DNA from 2 places in the Simiduia agarivorans SA1 genome. Region 1 is predicted to be linked to the other one. Evidence: predicted binding sites of a transcription regulator. Region 1 holds the regulator's gene; the other holds the start of a gene.
The links. Region 1 encodes PhoB, which activates phosphate uptake and scavenging genes when phosphate is short. Its sites were predicted from a motif close to TGTCATAAANNTGTAACA; they were not measured.

Region 1 (7,883 bases):
AATGCCGGGCATGTCGGGCGAAGAACTGCTCACCTGGGTCCGGGGCCAGGAAAACTATCAGAAAACCCCGTTTGTTATGGTCACCAGCCGTGGCGATCGCGAATTCGTGGTGAAGGCGGTTCAGTCCGGGGTGAGCGATTATCTGGTTAAGCCCTTTTCCGCAGACGAGTTGATGACCAAGGTGAGTAAGCAACTCAAACGCCTTGGCATCAATCCGAAAAAAGCAGCTGCGGCAGGTGGTCAGGGTGTTGCATTTGGCTCGATTGAGGCCCTCACCGGGTCGACCGCCCCTGCCGCCAAATCCGCCCCTGTGGCGTCCCCCCTGACCGGTAAACCCAAGCCGGTTAAAAAGGCCCCGCCCCGCAAAGCCCAGAAAGGTGTGGCGCAGTTGCGCACCGCAAGCCTGAGCTGCGATTGCCTGATTCGCGAAATGAGCCTGCAGGCGTTGAATGGTGTCATTCAACGCACCGAATCCTTGCCGGTGCTGTTTGAGGCGGCCGTACTGGATATTGCCGATGCCGAAGGTAACCCGGTAGCCCGCGTCAATGGCTATGTCGCCAGCCTGCAGGGTGCCGAACCGCACGTGGATACCCGCCTGATTAAAATTACCATTCGCTTTGTGGATGATGATCCTGCTAAATTTGAGCAGCTATCCAAATACATTGCGCGACTGTGAAACCGACAGGCCTGTGCTGATAATAAAAACCGAGGCACCATGGATTCCGCAGATTTGAAGCCCTTTTCCCAGGCTTGCCAGAACAACCGCGACCCCATATTGCACCACCTGTCGCGCCTGTTTGCCCACAGCCAACGGGTGTTGGAGGTGGGCAGTGGTACCGGCCAGCACGCCGTGCATTTCGCCAAAGCACTGCCCCATTTGCAGTGGCATACCAGCGATCTGGAAGAGCATCACGAGGGTATACGACAATGGTTGGCGGAATACCCTTTGCCCAACTTGCATCCCCCGCTGTTGTTGAACGTCGATGATACCTGGCCGGTACTGAACGGCGTGGACGCGGTGTTCAGCGCTAATACGGCCCACATCATGGCCTGGCCTTCGGTGCAAAACCTGTTTGCCGGCATCGGGCGGCTGCTGCCAGAGGGTGGGTGCTTTGTGTTGTACGGTCCGATGAATTACGGCGGGCAGTACACCAGTGAAAGCAATGAACGGTTTGATGTGTGGCTGAAAGCCCAGGACCCGGCGCGCGGTATCCGCGATTTTGAAAAACTGCAGGCGCTGGCCCAGCAGGCCGGCCTGACGCCAGAAGAAGACAACCCCATGCCCGCCAATAACCGGCTCCTGGTCTGGCGCAAATAAACGCTACTGTCTGAAGGGTAACAGATCGGCGGCGGCTTTCAGGTAAGCCTCATTGTGTCGTCGTTCGGTCTCGATAAACTGGTCGATGGCCGCGCGTGCGTCGGCGTCTTTGATCCAATGGTTTGAAACCACCGGTACCGGGGTAAACCCGCGTTGGATCTTGTGCTCGCCCTGGGCGCCAGGATCAAACCGCGTCAGCTTTTGCTCGATAGCGAACTCGATACCCTGGTAGTAACAGGCTTCGAAATGCAGGCAGTCCCACTCTTCCAGACAGCCCCAATAGCGCCCATAGAGTGTGTGCGCGTCGAAAAAATTCAGCGCGCTGGCGATCAGTTGGCCCTCGCGCTCGGCCTGTACCAGCATGACCTGGTGCGCCAGGGATTGGCTCAGGGTCTGGAAAAAAGCGCGGTTCAGGTAACCCGCGTGACCTGAGCGCTTGGCGTAGGTATGGCGATAACAGGCGTAAAAATGTTCCCAATCCGCGGCGGTAATGTCTGCGCCGGTTTTACGCGTGAGGGTTATACCGGCTTCAGCTACCTTGCGCCTTTCGCGCAGCAGACTCTTGCGTTTGCGGGCGTTAAAGGTTGCTAAGAAACCAGCAAAATCCTTGAAGCCATGATTGAACCAGTGGAACTGAGTGCCCTGCCGTTGGCGCCATCGGGGCGCCAGTTGCGCAGATTCATCCGGCCCGGACAGCAGCCAGTGCAGGCTACTAATAGCGTTGTTGTGGGCCTGTTGTTCCAGTTGCTGCTGCAGGGCCGGCCAATGCCCGGCGGTCAGTGTGCCCAACAGGCGCGGGCCGCTGGCCGGGGTAAACGGAATGGCACACACCCACTTGGGGTAATAGGCCCGGCCGGCACGCCGGAAGGCATCGGCCCAGGCCCAGTCAAACACGTACTCGCCCCAGGAATCGGTTTTGATAAATAAGGGCGCCGCCGCCACCGGTACCTGCGCTTCCGTCACCCACAGGTAATGGGGGTGCCAGCCGGTGCCCTCGCCCACACAGCCACTGGTTTCCAGCGCACTCAGGAACGCGTATTGGAGAAAGGGGTAATCCGAGCCCAGCAGCGTCTGCCACTCGGCCTCGGGAATGTCGTGAATAGATGTCAGGAATTGGCAGTGCATACGCCTTTATACGGCGTCGGTCGTGGTTTGTGCCAGTCGTTGCTTGGGAAAATGGCAGCTGAAGCGGCTGCCTTTGCCCACCTGCGAGCTGATCTCAAGCCGGGCATCGTGGCGCTGCAGCGCATGCTTGACGATGGCAAGGCCAAGGCCAGTACCGCCGGTGGCGGAATTCCGGGAATCGTCCACCCGGTAAAAGCGTTCGGTCAGGCGCGGCAAATGTCGCGGCTCTATCCCCGGGCCATTGTCCTCGACCTCGACTATCAGACCATAGGGTCCGGTTTTCGCACGCAAGGTAATCCGGCTACCCGCTGGTGTGTACTTGATGGCGTTGGTGACCAGATTGCCGAAAGCGCTTTGCAGTTCTTTTTCCACGCCGCGCAGCGCGATGTTATCTTCGCATTCCAGCGTTAACGTGTGTCTGTTAGCAGATAAGGCGTTGGCCTCATCCATGATCCGCTCCAGCAATCCCTTGAGTGCCAGCGGCTGGTGGCGTTCGGGATTGACCTCGGTTTCCAGTACCGACAAGGCGATCAGATCGTTCACCAACATGTGCATGCGGGTGCATTGCTGCTGCATCTGAGCCAACGGCTTTTCCCAATTGGCGGGCGCGTTGCCGAGGTCGGTGAGGGTTTCCAGGTAGCCTTTGAGTACCGTCAGTGGGGTGCGCAATTCGTGTGACACGTTGGCGACGAAATCTTTGCGCATCTGGCTGAGTTTGTGCAAATGGGTGATATCGCGCGCAATAACCAGCTTCTCGTTTTGGCCGAAGCGGGTGATCTGAAATTGCAGGCGCTGGTCTTTTCCCGGGCCCGCAGCCAGATCCAGTGGCTCGCGGAAATCCTGTTTTTCCATGTAGGCCACGAAGCGCGGGCTGCGCACGTAGTTAACCAGTGGTTGGCCCTGGTCGTGGGTTTCAAAATGAAACAGCCGTTCGGCAGCGGGATTCCACCAGTCGATGTTGCCGCGACTGTCCAGCAGCATGACGCCGTCGGGCAGCGCGCCGGTGGTCTCCTGTACCCGGTTGAGCACCTGGCGCACACGCTCGGATTCGCGCTCCTGGCGCTTTTGCAGTCGATAGATGCTCTCGAAAATATCGGACCAGATGCCGCTGGCTTCCGGAGGCGTGGATTTACGCCGTTGGTTGAGCCATTCATCCAGTTGGCGGATCTGCCAAAGCATCCAGAACATGTACAGGGAGCCGCCGAGGATCAACGTGGGCATAACATAGCCGTTGATCAGACCGAAGGTCACACACAGGACAGTAAACAGCGCAACGCGCTTTAATTCAGCGTGAAAGCCACGTAGCACTCTAAATATCCCGGAATCAGACGTTGGTGTTCATTACAACCGGCCACTCACTGCCTGCCGGCGACTTTGGTGGAAAACCGGTAGCCCGAACCGCGCACTGTTTGTACGAAGCGGTCGTGCTCGAGCGGTGCCAGGGCTTTACGCAGACGCCGGATGTGCACGTCGACAGTGCGTTCATCAATGTACACGTTCCCGCCCCAGATGTGGTCCAGTAACTGGCCGCGATTGTACACGCGTTCCTGATGGGTGAGAAAAAAACTCAGCAACCGGTATTCGGTCGGTCCCATGTCCACAGGCTCTTCCGCGATGGTGACGCGTTGGCTGATGGGGTCGAGGCACAGTTGATCGACCAGAATGGGCTCGTCGGGTTCATTGGGTTCAATCCGGCGCAATACCGCTTTCAGCCGGGCAATTAACTCGCGCGGCGAAAAGGGTTTGGTGATGTAATCGTCCGCACCGGTTTCCAGGCCCTGAATTTTATTGTCTTCTTCGCCTTTGGCGGTGAGCATGATAATCGGGATTTTGGCGGTGACATCGTCGCGTTTGAGCCGACGGGTCAGTTCCATACCGGAGGTGCCGGGCATCATCCAATCCATCAGGACCAGGTCGGGTTTTTCGTCGATAATCAGGCTGTGGCCATCCTGCGCGTTGCTGGCCTCCAGGCAACGGTAATCCGCCATTTCCAGGGCAATCCGGAGCATATCGCGGATAGCGGCTTCATCATCAATGATCAGAATTGTCTTCGTGCTCATGGTCTGCGTTCTAAATCCGTGAATGAAGCTGTATTAGATTACCGTAGCATGACAATTATATGACGGCCTCAGGCCCGCCCCGCCTGTGCAACCCTCGATTGTGAGTCGTTGAACCGATGGGTTGCGTTTACGCCGCGCCCGCCTGCTGATAATCGAGCGCAATACCGGCAAAGATGACCAGCCCTACCCAGTTGTTATTCAGGAATGCCGTAAAGCTGCCGGCGCCATCGCGTTTGCGTGCCACCCACTGCTGCCAGATAAACAGAAAACCGGCGGCCAACAGGCCGGCGTAGTACCACAAGCCCCGCTCAAAATGACTGCCCGCCATAGCCAGGGCGCCCAGAGCCATTACCTGCAGGCAAAAAATAATCGTGAGATCATTTTCGCCAAACAAAATAGCCGTGGATTTAACCCCGATTCTGAGATCGTCGCGCCGGTCCACCATGGCGTAGTAAGTGTCATACGCCACGGTCCAGAGTACGACCCCGGTATACACCAGCCATATGCCCCGATCCAGTTCACCGGTTACTGCCGCAAACGCCATGGGGATGCTCCAGGCGAAGGCGGCGCCCAGCACGACCTGGGGCAAATGGGTGTGGCGTTTCATAAACGGATACAGGCTCGCCAGCGCCACCGCACCAAAGGACAAAAACAGGGTAAAACGATTGGTCTGCAGTACCAGCGCGAGGGCCAGCAGGAGCAGGCAGGCAAAGCCGAACAGCGCTGCCTGTGGGCTGATGTGGCCGGCGGCAATGGGACGCGCTTTGGTGCGGCTGACATGGCCATCGATGTGCCGGTCGGCGTAGTCATTGATCACGCACCCGGCAGCCCGCATGACCACAACGCCTGCAATAAAAATGGCGAGGTTTTTGGTGTCGGGCACGCCACCGGCGGCAAGCCACAAGGCCCATAGCGTTGGCCAGAGCAGCAACAAGGTGCCGATGGGTTTGTCGAAGCGCATCAGGCGCCACCAGGCCACCAGATAATTGGGCTGCTGCGCGTTGGCCATCTTCACTCCTTGATATTCACAGGCTGGCGACAAACGCCGGCAAAAAAACTTCACTGACTAATAAGGGATTGCCCTGCAATCGGAACAGCGAACGGCGCCCCCATACCTGGCCATCCTCATTATTCAGATAGTCCCCGTCCACATATTGATTGTGGGCGCTGATGGCGGCAATTTCGATGGGCTCGCGGGTCATATCCGGGTCCTGGAACAACAGTGCGCCGAGCGGTCGGTTATCCAGATTGCGCAGGGCTTTGAGTTTGCCGTTCAGGCTGCTGTAGGGTATCAGGCTGCGGGCAAAAACCCAGCTTTCACCGCGTCCCTGCAGCACCACCTCGCGCACCAGCATTTTGTGCTTGGCGTTCACACCCAGTAAACGCAACTCACTGGTATGGGTCCTGGCCCAACCCTGACGCAGTAATTTAACGGCGAACTGATCGTCGCTGTGGCTGATTAACCTTGCGGTCAGAGAGCCCTGGTCCGTTAACCAGGGGCTGAGCGCGCGCGGGAGTTGCCAGGCCAGATGTGATGCCGGGTGCCAGAAAGGTTCGCGGGGCGATGTCGGGGTGGGCAAGGGCGTTCCTGCTGATGCCTTTGAATGTGCCGCCATTCTACCCGACGGGAACGAATCTGTGTGGCGACCGGGTGGCCAACACGTTAGCATGGGCGCTGAAAACCAAGAATAACGAGAGGTAACCCGCCCGTGCACAAGTCAGATCTCGTCACCGCGGTTGCGGACGCAACCCAACTTTCTGCAGACAAGGCCGATCGCGCTGTATCGGCTGCCGTAGAACACATGACCAATGCACTGGCGCGCGGCGAGTCTGTGTCGTTGGTGGGTTTTGGCAGTTTCAGCGTGCGGCCAAGAGCGGCGCGCACGGGCAAGAACCCGCGCACCGGTGAAACCATTCAGATTCCTGCCAGCAATGCGGTGGGTTTCAAAGCGGGTAAAGCCCTGAAAGACGCTGTGCAATAAGCGACAACACCTATTACTGCTGTTCCCTAAGGAAATTTATTATGAGCTTGACCAGTCGAATTCTGGTGGCAATGGCGCTGGGCCTGGTGGTTGGTGGCCTGTTTAATTTTGCTGAAAATCAGGGCTGGACCGCGGGCGTGTTCGATGCCTGGATCGATGAATTTATTGTCAGTGGTGTATTTGATCTGGGCGGCAAAATTTTCGTGGCCCTGTTGAAACTGTTAGTGGTGCCGTTGGTGTTCGTTTCGTTGGTGTGCGGGACAGCATCGTTGGGCGACAACACCCGTATGGGGCCAATGGCGGGTAAGACCCTGGTGCTGTATATGATCACCACGGCGGTGGCCATTTCCCTGGCACTGTTGGCGGGCTGGGTGATCAAACCCGGTGTGGGCTTTGATCTCACCTCGGATGCCACCTATACCGCCGCGGCGGCGCCGTCATTGAAAGAAGTGATCCTCGGCATCGTGCCCACTAATCCGGTCCAGGCCATGGCCGAAGGCAATATGCTGCAGATTATTCTGTTTGCCCTGCTCGTGGGCGTGGCCATGTCACGCGCCGGCGATGCGGGTAAGCGCCTGGCCGCTTTCTTCAATGATTTCAACGATATCGTGCTGCGCATGGTGGTCATGCTGATGAACTTCGCGCCCTACGGTGTCTTCTGCCTGATCGCGCAAATGGCCACCGACCTCGGCCTGGATGCGTTTGCCAATCTGGCGGCCTATTTCTTCACGGTACTGTTTGTGCTGTTCCTGCACGGTTTGGGCACCTATGCGGTGGCACTCAAGTTATTGACCGGTCTGAGCCCGATCATGTTTTACCGCAAGATGAAGTCGGTCATGTTGTTCGCGTTCAGCATGAGCTCGTCCAATGCCACCATTCCGGTGACGTTACGCGCGGTGCGCGATGAGCTGGGCGCCGACAACCGGGTGGCATCGTTCACCATCCCCATGGGCGCGACCATCAACATGGATGGCACCGCCATCATGCAGGGGGTGGCGACCGCCTTTATCGCCCAGGCCTACAACATTGATATCGGCTTTGGCGGCTACATGATGGTGATTCTGACCGCCACACTCGCCTCCATAGGTACCGCTGGGGTGCCGGGCGTGGGCCTGATTATGCTGGCCATGGTGCTGGAGCAGGTGGGCCTGCCGGTGGAAGGCATTGCGCTGATTATCGGCGTGGACCGTCTGCTGGATATGACCCGCACGGCGGTGAATGTGTGTGGTGATGCCATGGTGACCCTGGCGGTGGCCAAGAGCGAAGGCATGCTGGACGAAGTGCGCTACAAAGAAGATCCTTCCCTGCCCGGCCACATCGGCTGAAGGAACAGGATTCCGGTTGCCGGCAGTCTCAGGCCGCCGGCGCCATTTGCGATGCGATATTCTCGAGCTCGGC
Region 2 (7,883 bases), 1.6 Mb from region 1:
ATCCACCACCAGCATGACGTTAAACGGACGCTCCATCTGGCCCGACTCCAGCATGTCCACTTCGCGCTGCACGCAGTTCAACAATTTGAGAAAGTTGTAATGGTCCTGTTGCAGGGTTTTCATCAGGGGATGCATAACCGCCTCCGGGAATTGCGCCACTTCACCTGCCCAAGTGTAGACAAGCAACCACCCCCAGCCTAAACCAGCGGCAGAGACCTTAGGTTGATCTACATCATAGGGCGGCGAATGCGTCGATGGCCTGCTGGCGGGACAGCTTCAGGTCCACGATTGGCGCCGGATAGTCGCCGCGCAAGGCGGGTTTGGGCAGGTGAATCTGCTTGTTGTCCAGATGCGCCAGTTCAGGCAACCAGTGCCGGATGAATTGCCCTTCCGGGTCGAAGCGTTGCGACTGGCTGACCGGGTTGAATACCCGGAAATAGGGCGCGGCGTCGGTGCCTGTAGAGGCACTCCACTGCCAGCCGCCATTGTTGGCGGCAAAGTCGCCATCCACCAGCTGCTGCATAAAATAGGCCTCGCCCCGCCGCCAATCCACCAGCAGATTTTTGGTGAGAAACATGGCCACCACCATGCGTAACCGGTTGTGCATCCAGCCGGTGGCGTGCAATTGCCGCATCGCCGCGTCCACCAGAGGGATACCGGTGCGGCCCTGGCACCAGGCGAGAAAATCTTCGTCGGCAGACCGCCAGGCCAACTGACGTGTTTTCTCCACAAAGGGCTGATTGCGCGACACCCGGGGAAAATGCCACATGATGTATTGGTAAAAATCCCGCCAGCCCAGCTCGCTCAACCACACGTCACTGCGGGGATGATGCCAATCACCTTCACTGGCGAGCAACCAGGCGTGAGCACATTGACGCGCGCTGATGGCGCCCACCGCCAGGTAGGGCGACAAACCGGACGTACCCTCAAGCGCAGGAAAATCCCGTTGCTCGCCGTACTGCATCAGGCGCTCTCGCGTAAAGCGCACGAGCCTTTTGTGCGCTTCGCTCTCGCCCGCCGGCCATAAGGCCGCCATCGCGGGCACATCTTCAGACAGGCCAAACGCGTCGCGCGAAATCGTCGGCGCGTTCACTTTACCGGGTTGTACTCTGGGCTTGGGCAGATTCGCAACACCGCTGGCTTTGAGTGCCTCCAGCCAACGTCGCTTGTAAGGCGTGAACACTTTGAAAGGCGTGCCGCCTCCGGTCAGCACCGATTCGGGCGGCACCAATAAACGGTCATCCAACACCTCGGTAGCCAGGTTTTCCTGGGTACAGCGTTTACGCACTGCCAGATCCCGCTGACGCTCGTCCCACCCCACTTCGCGATGCCACACCACTTTGCCGGCACCCAATTCAAGTGCCAGCTTAACCACCGCCTCAGCGCATTGGGAAAACAGGGGCACTTGCAACACATGCAATGTAATACCCAGTTCCCGCAATTGCTGTCCCAAGGCCAACACAGAACGGTACACAAAGTCGCGTTTGTTCACGCCCCAATCGTGCCGCTGCCATTGCTGGGTGGTGCAGACAAAAACGGCGTGCACCCTGCCCCCCTCCGCCATTGCGCTCTGGCAAGCGGCGGTAAGTGCCGGATGGTCAGTCACCCGCAGATCGTTGCGGAACCAGATCAGCTGGTTCGGATGTTTCGCTCTCGACATCGCCGTCAGATAGCTGACCGCAGGCCCAGGCCGGCGTCGTGTGGCTGCCAGTATTTCTGCTCGGACAGATAGTTACCCGGCAAACGCTTGACGTGATGCTTCATCAACACCAGAGGCGTTACCAACGGCGTAATACCGAGACGGTATTGGTCGATATGGCTGAGCATTTCCTGCCGGTCATCCTGCGACAAATGTTTTTTGAAATAGCCCAGCATATGCAACAACACGTTGCTGTGGCTCTTGCGGTTGGCCAGTACTTTGAAGCCATCCATCAGCACGGCAATAAACTCATCCGCCAGAATATTTACCGGCTTGCGGTCGTGATTCGCCAACAACCGACCCACCGCTTTGTACGCCGTCTGCGAGTGGGCCATCAGCAAATACTTGTAAGGGCTGTAAAAACGGATCAGGTCGCCCATGGTCAGGGTTTCGCGGCTCAGCTTCAGCAGGCGCCAGGCGCGGTAGACACCTAAGCGAACCATGAAGTTTTCGCGAATCACCGGATCGTTCAGGCGACCGGCATCTTCAACCGGCATCAAAGGCGCTGCCGCCATAATGCCGGCCGCATACACGCCCACGCCCTTGCGCGTCGCCTGATAGCCATTGGTGCGGTAGGTCTTGACGTTGACGCTCCCGCAACTGGGGGAATCGTTCATGAAAATGTAGCCATCCAGGTCGTCGTGAGCCGCCAGGAATTCCGACGCTTTGGCGGCCAGCGCCGGTGCAAAGTCCACCACCTCATCGCCCGCTTTGGGCTTGCTCCACTCGACCGCAATCACATCGTCCCGGTGCACCTGCCGGATGGCCGGCCGGGGAGTCGGAAGGCCTATCGCGACTTCCGGGCACATAGGCACAAGATTGGCGATGTTGACGAGCTGATCGGCGCAGAATCCATGGCGTTTATGGCCTGCATTGAAGCGAACCTCATGCCCCATCAGACAGGCACTGATACCGATCTTGAAGCGTTCAGATTGAGCGTTTGCGGTCGATTGTTGTGATTTCATGGCACACCTCATTGGTTTGCCTTTAATACGCGCAAAAGGGCCCACTGGATCAATGCTATGATGATCAGATGTACCGGAAAACTCCCTCACGCAAACACCCGCTGGCCGCCTTGAAAGCCCATTATCAGGCGCCCTTGCTGGTGGCATTTGCCCAGTTCAAATTGGGCGCCATGCTGTTTTTTTTCGGGTTGGTGCTCGTGTACATGGCCAGCCAATTGATGGCGGACTCCTTCGAGCAGGAACTGGCCATGGCCGTCGGGCTGATATGCGCCGCGATAGGGTTTGTCATGGCCATGGCCGCTCACCTGCGCATGGTGATCAGCCGTTTGTGGGCTTTTTTTACCCAGAAATGACGATCAGACGTCAACGTCCGGCAAACGATCCGGCATTTTTCTGAGTGTATAGATATCAAACCGGCTGGACTTACCCGTCAACGCCAGGGCCGGCTTCTGACCCGCCAGCCAGGGCGCTTTGCGCGGGCGTTTGACCACCACCCGGTAACGCGCCGCATCCAGGGCTTGCGCCAGGAGCCCATCCTGATCCGGGTCTTCACCCACCAGACTGTGGAACGCGGTCATTTCCTTTTTCACTGCAGCGCTTTTTTCCCGGCTTGGGAACATGGGATCCAGATAAACCACATCCGCCACCGCCATACCCTGCTCCGAGCTGCACAGGTCCGGTGCCAGGCTCAGCCTCCCGGCCACGGCAAGCAAATCCGGCGCTTGCGATTCTGCAACCTGCCGCAAACGGTTCAGGCCGTCCGACAACAGGCTGTAGACCACCGGATTGCGCTCCTGCATGTGAACCTGCGCGCCGAGGCACGCCAGCACATAGGCGTCGCCACCCAGACCTGCGGTGGCATCCAACACCTGCGGGTTCACTCCGGCTTTCAATCCTACGGCTTTGGCCACCATCTGACCGCGTCCGCCACCGTACTGGCGTCGGTGATCCGCTGCGCCATGGGCAAAATCCACCCACACGGGGCCAGGTGCCTTGCGGCCGGTTTGCTGAAGTTTGAGACCGGAATCATCCAGCCACAACACAAAGGCGTGGTCGGTGATCTCGCGCGGATCACCCAGACCGGCGTAGGGTTGCCGGGCCAGCTCGGCCCAGCGCAGACCCTGCTCGGCAAGCACCGGATGGGCGATGTAAACGGGGCATGAAGACATAAGCAGCGCCCCTTCAAGGCGTTATAAATTTAACGGGTTATCAATGGATTCTGAGGGTTCGGTGAACCAGCGGGGGCCATTGTCCGTCATGTAAAAATGATCTTCCAGTCGCACACCAAATTCACCCGGCAGTACCAACATGGGTTCGTTGGAAAACACCATGCCGGCAGCCAACGGTTGATCGTTGCCTTTCACCAGATAGGGCCACTCATGAATGTCGAGTCCGCAGCCGTGACCGGTGCGATGCGGTAAGCCGGGCAATGCGTAGTCAGGCGAAAACCCGTGCTCGGCCAATACCCTGCGCGCGGCATCGTCGGCGGCACCACAGGGCCGACCCAACTGGGCGGCCTCAAACGCGGCGGCCTGCGCGGCCTTTTCTGCAGCAAAAGCCTGGCGCTGGCGATCGGTAATGTCGCCAAACGCGTAACTGCGGGTAATGTCGGAGTTATAGCCGTGCAACACACAACCGGTATCGATCAGCACCCAATCGTTCTCTTTAAGCGTCTGCGCATGTTTGACCCCATGGGGAAAGCTCGAGGCAACGCCGAACAATACAATGCAAAAGGAAGAGCCGGCGGCACCCACGCGTTTATGAGCGGCATCAATGAACTCGGCGACCTCAAGGGTGGAAATGCCGGGACGTAACATGGACGCTGCGGCGCGGTGCACGGCCATGGTCATGTCTTTGGCGCGCTGCATCAATGCGATTTCCGCCGGTGATTTATGCATCCGGCAACCCGCGGTTACCGCGTCGGCACTGACCCATTGCAAACCGGGTGCCGCCTTGGCCAGACCGTTGGAAATAAAGAACGGGCTGCTTTCATCTATCCCCACCGTGCGCGCACCCCACTGCGCAAGAATCCCTGCAGCCAGCGCATAGGGGCTCTCGTGTTCCTGCCAACCTTGAAAGTCGCCCGCCACCACTCGGTATTGGTTGAGCGTGTTCTCTTCAAACGCAGGGCCCAGATATACCGGTTGACCGGTTTTGGGTAGCAAGACTCCCACCAGCCGTTCACTCGGCCACCAGCGGGTGCCGGTGAAGTAAAACAGGTTGGTTCCCGCGTTGAGGTAGACGGCGTCCAAGCCCTGTTGCGCCATCAACGCTTGTGCACGGGAAATGCGGGCCTGATACTCCGGTTGGCCGATGGGTTCGACACCCTCTGTCATATTGCTGAGTGCGGCCAGCGCCGCCTCGGGTGTCTGGCCACCCACGCCTTTGGTATAAGTCATGTTAATCTCCTGCGATTGAGTCAATTTTCCCTGCTGCAGGTTTAGCTTGTTATTGTGCCTTATGAGACTGACTTGAACGAAAGTTCCACAAGAATTTCTCTGCCTGAAAGGCGTTTTCATACCGCTGTAACACATTTGTCATGTTTCCGTCATAGATTCGACCCCCTTCCAAATTAAAGTAAAGGTGTGTGCACACCTCACCCGAATCAGGAATGCAATATGAAATGGTTTGCCATGCGTTTGTGGGCACTTTTCCTCGCTTTCAGTCTGTTATTCAGCGTATCTCTACAAGCAAATGACATTGTTCTTGAACCCTTTGACAGCGCCACCCGCGGCAAGTTGTTCACGGTAAAAGGATCCAATACGGTGGGTGCCGCGTTAATGCCGGCGTTGGTAGAGGCCTACCTGTTAGCCAAAGGCGCAAATGACGTGATTCGTGAGCCATCGGGTATCGAAAATGAATCGCGCATTGTCGGCACATTCACCAACGGCACTCAGGTTTTTGTGGATATAGCCGCGCACGGCTCCTCTACCAGCTTTCAGGGCCTGGCCGATGGCAGCGCCGATCTGGGCATGTCTTCCCGCCCAATCAAACCCACCGAAGCGGAAAGCCTTGCCCACCTTGACGACATGCAAAGCTTTGAGGCCGAAAAGGTTCTCGCTATCGACGGTCTGGCCGTCATCGTGCACCCTGAAAACAACGTGGCGCGGTTGACCACGAATACCGTCGCCCGCATATTTGCAGGCGAAATCAAACGTTGGTCTGAGTTGGGCGGGAAAGATATTGCAATCAACCTGTACGCGCGCGATGACAAGTCAGGTACGTGGGACACCTTCAGCTCACTGGTGCTAGGCAAAACCTTCACACTGGATAAGCACGCGCGACGATTTGAATCCAATGACGCATTATCAGGCCGCGTTGCCGGCGACCCGGGTGGCATCGGGTTTGTGGGTCTTGCTGCGGTCAACCGGGCAAAACCACTGGCCATTTATGATGAAGGCACAGAACCGCTGCTACCGTCACAAATGACCGTCGCCACCGAGGACTATCGTTTGAGCCGTCGCTTGTTTCTGTACATGCCGCCGGCCAGCGATCCTTTGCTGGCTGAATTTGTGGCCTTTGCCCAGAGCGCCGCCGGCCAGACCCAGGTGGCCAACATTGGTTACGTTTCCCAGGTGCCGATTGCAGTCACGCCGGATTTGGAAGGCATCACCAATGAAGACTACCTGCAGGCGGTGACTGGTGCAGAGCGCCTGTCGGTCAACATCCGTTTTCGCGAAGGCAGTGCTGAGCTGGACAATAAAGCCCGGCAGGATATTTTGCGCCTGGCGGCGTTGATGCAATCGCCCGACAGACGTCACCAAAAGATTTTGCTGGTGGGTTTTGGCGATACCAAAGATACAGAAAGCCGCTCGCGCGTACTCTCAAAACTGCGGGCAACTCAGGTGAAATCAGCGCTTTACCAACTCGGGATTGGCACTCAGCCGGTGCAGGGATTTGGTGCCATTATGCCCGTGGACGGCACCGACAAAACCCGTAATCAGCGGGTGGAAATCTGGCTGACAACCGAACAATAAAACGTTTTCAGAGAGGCCTCTGGTCGCGCTCGGCATTGAGCGCGGCTATTGCCTCGCCCGCCTCGGATTCCGGGGTTGCCTCACAGGCAATGAAATGCACCGGCTGCTCACGAAATTGCGCTACCCGGTCGGTCATCGTCACCAGATAGCGATGTTGTTCCTGTAACAGGTTGACACAATTGCCGTCGGCCAACACCTGCACAACCCGGCTTGCGCCCTGCTCGCCCCAATGGTCAAGCACTTCGAGGCGGTAATGCACCTGCCCAACCGCCAGGGTGCCAGGTTGACTCATGCCGATGTTGTACTGGAACTGGCGCTCCAGCACATTGGCAAGCAACAGTTGCTCGGACGCACCCGCAGCGGCTGCCAGCAGTATGAAACCGCTGGCGATCAAACCGTTTTTAGTGTGCGCCCGACGCCTCATCACTTACCTTCCAGGGCAACCAACTCGAGCTCTACCCGACGGTTTTGTTCGCGGCCCGCCGCCGTCTCATTGGTCGCGATGGGATAGCGCTCACCCATGCCCTGTGCGTGCACCCGGCCAGATGGAATCTGTTGTCCCACCAGATATTGTGCAACGCTGTTGGCGCGCTGCTCGCTTAACACCTGGTTGGTGCTGTCGCTGCCGGTGGAATCGGTGTGGCCGGTAACTTTGATCGCGGTCTTGTCAAACTTTTTCAACACTTTGGCCACGCTGTTCAGCGTCGGGTAAAAGTCGCCTTTGATCTCGTAACGACCGGTTGCAAAAGTAATATTGCCGGGCATGATCAGTGTCAGCTTATCGCCATCGCGCTGAACGCGAACGCCGGTGCCTTCAAGTTCGGCACGTAAAGCCGCTTCCTGCTGGTCCATGTAGTAGCCAATGCCACCGCCTGCAGCACCACCCAGTACTGCGCCGGTCGCGGCTGCACGTCCACGGTCTTTACCTTTTGAGGTGGCGGCGCCAATCACTGCACCCGCCACGGCACCCACGGCGGCGCCGGTGGTGGCATTGCTGGTTTTCTGTTCGCCGGTGTAAGGATCTACGGTTTGGCAAGCGGCAAGGCTGAGTGCAGCTGCCAGGGCAATCAATGGGCGCATGGGAACTCCTGCTAGTAGATGAACAAGGCCGTCAATGGAAGACTGACAGCCACAAACCGGCAGCAGTATAACTGGCGGATCTGAAGGAATTAAGCGCCGGAGGGGGAATTGCCACAAAATAAATGTAAAGTAGCGACCAACGCACACACACGGATAAATCGC

Region 2: the regulator PhoB is predicted to act here: its motif matches at 5,200-5,217, upstream of M5M_RS05460 (substrate-binding domain-containing protein).

What each region holds. Positions count from the first base shown of each region.
Region 1 covers NC_018868.3:2,785,514-2,793,396, forward strand. Annotated here, with positions in the region: gene M5M_RS12385 (response regulator) at 1-676, shown strand, start outside; gene M5M_RS12390 (DUF938 domain-containing protein) at 716-1,318, shown strand; gene M5M_RS12395 (GNAT family N-acetyltransferase) at 1,322-2,443, opposite strand; gene phoR (phosphate regulon sensor histidine kinase PhoR) at 2,450-3,751, opposite strand; gene phoB (phosphate regulon transcriptional regulator PhoB) at 3,799-4,503, opposite strand; gene ubiA (4-hydroxybenzoate octaprenyltransferase) at 4,631-5,512, opposite strand; gene M5M_RS12415 (chorismate--pyruvate lyase family protein) at 5,529-6,083, opposite strand; gene M5M_RS12420 (HU family DNA-binding protein) at 6,213-6,485, shown strand; gene M5M_RS12425 (dicarboxylate/amino acid:cation symporter) at 6,527-7,810, shown strand; gene M5M_RS12430 (aminoacyl-tRNA deacylase and HDOD domain-containing protein) at 7,839-7,883, opposite strand, start outside.
Region 2 covers NC_018868.3:1,206,518-1,214,400, forward strand. Annotated here, with positions in the region: gene M5M_RS19345 (hemerythrin domain-containing protein) at 1-135, opposite strand, end outside; gene phrB (deoxyribodipyrimidine photo-lyase) at 233-1,660, opposite strand; gene M5M_RS05440 (YbgA family protein) at 1,666-2,664, opposite strand; gene M5M_RS20095 (hypothetical protein) at 2,733-3,017, shown strand; gene M5M_RS05450 (class I SAM-dependent methyltransferase) at 3,021-3,833, opposite strand; gene M5M_RS05455 (M24 family metallopeptidase) at 3,855-5,063, opposite strand; gene M5M_RS05460 (substrate-binding domain-containing protein) at 5,283-6,641, shown strand; gene M5M_RS19835 (hypothetical protein) at 6,649-7,068, opposite strand; gene M5M_RS05470 (YiaD family glycine zipper/OmpA-like lipoprotein) at 7,065-7,721, opposite strand.